Regions from separate parts of the Streptomyces sp. NTD91 genome, predicted to be linked through region 2. Evidence: predicted binding sites of a transcription regulator. Region 2 holds the regulator's gene; the other holds the start of a gene.
What was found. The regulator HrcA, encoded in region 2, represses chaperone genes, less so after heat shock. The targets are predictions, from matches to a motif close to TTNGCACTCNGNNNNNCNGAGTGCNAA.
Positions count from the first base shown of each region.

Region 1 (2,199 bases), on a different contig from region 2:
GGGCAATTCTGTGTGATTGAGCGCGGTAGAGTTGGGGAACGCGCTCCCGGGTCGACGGGTCGGGAGCCCTGCATTCATGCCGCGGCCCGACAAGAAGTAGCCAAAGTGCGCGGGTTTTATGCGGCTTTTGTGGCGCTTTGCGGGGCCCGACTTGCCCTGAAGTCGGGCGAATTCTCACCACATTCCGGACCGTTCCCGTCCAGAATTCTCGTCCGATTGACCTGTTGCAGACGGCAGTTGGACAGATACATTCAGCCGCGGTCGACGCGTTCCGGCGCACGCCCCCGACCGTTGGGGGGTGAGGTCTGACCCGGGTCCGCGAAGTGTGGATCTGTGCAAGGGCCAGTAATAGGGGAGTTAGGCATGGCTCAGGGCACCGTCAAGTGGTTCAACGCGGAGAAGGGGTACGGCTTCATCGCGGTCGACGGTGGTGCGGACGTCTTCGTCCACTACAGCGCGATTCAGATGGACGGCTACCGCACCCTGGAAGAGGGCCAGCGGGTCGAGTTCGAGATCTCGCAGGGCCAGAAGGGCCCGCAGGCCGACATGGTTCGCGTCACCGCCTGAATGTTTCTTTCCGAAGGGCCCGCACCTCGCACAGGGTGCGGGCCCTTCGCCGCGCCCGGACCGGGCCGCGCCGGGCGGCCGGGGTGCTCGCCGCCCGTGTTCGCGGACGGCTGACGGGGTGGCCGTACCCCCGTAGGCGCTTGCGCCCGTCCGTCACCCGGCCGCCACTCCTCGACGAGCCCGCTGCGCGGGCGCACCTTGCACTCGGGCATGCCGAGTGCTAATCATTGGCGTTAGCACTCTGAAGGTGAGAGTGACAGTGAAGGACCGGGTCGGTGAGGCCCGCAGGCCGGGTGGGGCAAGGAACCACAAGGTCGGCGAGCCGTCCGTCGCGGGCGCGGGCGCGGTCCGAAGGAATCACCCCCAGTCCTGGAGGGACCACTTCACATGGCCAAGATCATCGCGTTCGACGAGGAGGCGCGGCGCGGCCTCGAGCGCGGCATGAACCAGCTCGCGGACGCCGTGAAGGTGACGCTCGGCCCCAAGGGCCGCAACGTCGTCCTCGAGAAGAAGTGGGGCGCCCCCACGATCACCAACGACGGTGTCTCCATCGCCAAGGAGATCGAGCTCGAGGACCCGTACGAGAAGATCGGCGCCGAGCTGGTCAAGGAAGTCGCCAAGAAGACGGACGACGTCGCCGGTGACGGTACGACCACCGCGACCGTGCTCGCCCAGGCCCTGGTCAAGGAGGGTCTGCGCAACGTCGCCGCCGGTGCCAACCCGATGGCTCTGAAGCGCGGTATCGAGAAGGCCGTCGAGGCCGTCTCCGCCGCCCTGCTGGAGCAGGCGAAGGACGTCGAGACCAAGGAGCAGATCGCCTCCACCGCGTCCATCTCCGCCGCCGACACCCAGATCGGCGAGCTGATCGCCGAGGCGATGGACAAGGTCGGCAAGGAAGGCGTCATCACCGTCGAGGAGAGCAACACCTTCGGTCTGGAGCTGGAGCTCACCGAGGGCATGCGCTTCGACAAGGGTTACATCTCCGCCTACTTCGCGACCGACATGGAGCGCATGGAGGCGGTGCTCGAGGACCCGTACATCCTCATCGCCAACTCCAAGATCTCCTCGGTCAAGGACCTGCTCCCGCTGCTGGAGAAGGTCATGCAGTCGGGCAAGCCGCTGCTGATCATCGCCGAGGACGTCGAGGGCGAGGCCCTGTCGACCCTGGTCGTCAACAAGATCCGCGGCACCTTCAAGTCCGTCGCCGTCAAGGCCCCGGGCTTCGGCGACCGCCGCAAGGCCATGCTCGGCGACATCGCCATCCTCACCGGTGGCGAGGTCATCTCCGAGGAGGTCGGCCTCAAGCTGGAGAACGCGACCCTGGACCTCCTGGGCCGCGCCCGCAAGGTCGTCATCACCAAGGACGAGACCACCATCGTCGACGGTGCCGGCTCCTCCGAGCAGGTCAACGGCCGCGTCAACCAGATCCGCGCCGAGATCGAGAACAGCGACTCCGACTACGACCGCGAGAAGCTGCAGGAGCGCCTGGCGAAGCTCGCCGGCGGTGTCGCGGTCATCAAGGCCGGTGCCGCCACCGAGGTGGAGCTCAAGGAGCGCAAGCACCGCATCGAGGACGCCGTCCGCAACGCCAAGGCGGCCGTCGAGGAGGGCATCGTCGCCGGTGGTGGCGTG
Region 1 is NZ_JCAJZW010000001.1:437,028-439,226, reverse strand. It holds gene AC5WRT_RS02010 (cold-shock protein) at 364-567, shown strand; gene groL (chaperonin GroEL) at 955-2,199, shown strand, end outside.
Region 1: a site for HrcA is predicted at 765-791, ahead of groL (chaperonin GroEL). Genes of this name have one in related genera too.

Region 2 (2,199 bases):
GTCCTCGCCGCCCAGCGAGAGGAGCCGGTCGAGGGCGTCCGGCCAGCGGGACGGGACCGCGTCCGGGCCGGCCTGCGGTTCCCCGGACTCCTCGACCAGGTCGCCGCAGAAGACCACCTCCTGCTCCCCGGGCACGAGGACCGCGAGATCGTGTCCGGTGTGGCCCGGGCCCACGTTGGCCAGCAGGACCTGCCGGCCGTCGCCGAGGTCCAGCGTCCACTCGCCCGAGACCAGGTGGGAGGGCGGCACGAGCGCGTCCACCGCCTCGTCGGCCTCCGCCACCGGCAGGCCGTTGCGCACGGCGTCCAGGCGCAGCTCCTCGCGCTCGCGCGCGAGCACCGCGTCGACGCCCACCGCACCGAAGATCTCCGCGCCCGCGAACACCGCCGCTCCGAGGACATGGTCGAAGTGCGGATGGGTCAGCGCGAGATGGGTCACACGGCCGCCGGCCAGTTCCTCCGCGCGGGCCCGGAGCCGGGCGCCCTCGGCGAGGCTCGAGCCGGCGTCCACCAGCAGTGCCGCGCCCGTCCCGAGGACCAGGCCGGCCGTGCAGTCCCAGCCGGGCAGCCGGCACCGGCCGACCCCCGTGGCCAGCCGCTCCCATCCCAGCTCTTCCCAAGTCACCGTCATACCGCGACGCTATCCGCACGAGTCGCCGCGACGGCACCGACCTTGCCCCGGGTGTACCCGACAGCCGTACACTGGGCCGGGACGCTGGCACTCGCATGCGACGAGTGCCAGGGGGACGAACGCAGGGCCGAGCGGAACCGAGGGGACCACATGCTGGAGGTGTGCGCGAATGCTGAGTGAACGCAGACTTCAGGTGCTGCGCGCCATCGTCCAGGACTACGTGGGCACCGAGGAGCCGGTCGGTTCGAAGGCCCTCACCGAGCGGCACAACCTCGGGGTGTCCCCGGCGACGGTCCGCAACGACATGGCGGCCCTGGAGGACGAGGGGTACATCGCCCAGCCGCACACCAGCGCGGGGCGCATCCCCACCGACAAGGGCTACCGGCTGTTCGTGGACAAGCTGGCGGGTGTCAAGCCGATGACCGCGCCCGAGCGGCGGGCCATCCAGAACTTCCTGGAGGGCGCCGTCGACCTCGACGACGTCGTGGCGCGGACCGTGCGGCTGCTCGCCCAGCTCACCCGGCAGGTCGCCGTCGTGCAGTACCCGTCGCTGACCCGGTCCACCGTCCGGCACGTGGAGCTGCTCTCGCTCGCCCCCGCGCGCGTGATGCTCGTGCTGATCACGGACACCGGGCGGGTCGAGCAGCGGATGGTCGACTGCCCGGCGCCCTTCGGCGAGGCCTCCCTCGCCGACCTGCGCGCGCGGCTGAACAGCCGGGTCGCGGGCCGCCGGTTCGCGGACGTGCCGAAGCTGCTCGAGGACCTGCCGGAGGCCTTCGAGGCCGAGGACCGCGGTACTGTCTCGACGGTGCTCTCCACTCTCCTGGAGACACTCGTCGAGGAGAACGAGGAGCGGCTGATGATCGGCGGCACCGCCAATCTCACCCGCTTCGGGCATGACTTTCCCCTCACGATCCGGCCGGTGCTCGAGGCGCTTGAGGAGCAGGTCGTGCTCCTCAAGCTGCTCGGCGAGGCGAAGGATCCGGGCGTGACGGTGCGTATCGGGCACGAGAACGCCCACGAGGGACTCAACTCCACCTCCGTGGTGTCGGTCGGCTACGGTTCGGGCGGCGAGGCGGTTGCCAAGCTCGGCGTGGTCGGACCGACCCGCATGGACTATCCGGGAACGATGGGAGCGGTACGCGCAGTGGCACGGTACGTCGGACAGATCCTGGCGGAGTCGTAAGTGGCCACGGACTACTACGCCGTTCTCGGCGTGCGCCGCGACGCGTCGCAGGATGAGATCAAGAAGGCGTTCCGCCGGCTCGCCCGCGAGCTGCACCCGGACGTCAACCCGGACCCGAAGACCCAGGAGCGGTTCAAGGAGATCAACGCCGCTTACGAGGTGCTGTCGGACCCGCAGAAGAAGCAGGTCTACGACCTCGGCGGCGACCCGCTCTCGCAGAGCGGCGCCGGCGCGGGCGGCTTCGGAGCCGGTGGCTTCGGCAACTTCTCCGACATCATGGACGCGTTCTTCGGCACGGCGTCGCAGCGCGGGCCGCGCTCGCGCACCCGGCGGGGCCAGGACGCGATGATCCGGATCGAGGTCGAGCTGGACGAGGCGGCCTT
Region 2 is NZ_JCAJZW010000019.1:40,658-42,856, reverse strand. It holds gene AC5WRT_RS20545 (MBL fold metallo-hydrolase) at 1-630, opposite strand, end outside; gene hrcA (heat-inducible transcriptional repressor HrcA) at 800-1,816, shown strand; gene dnaJ (molecular chaperone DnaJ) at 1,817-2,199, shown strand, end outside.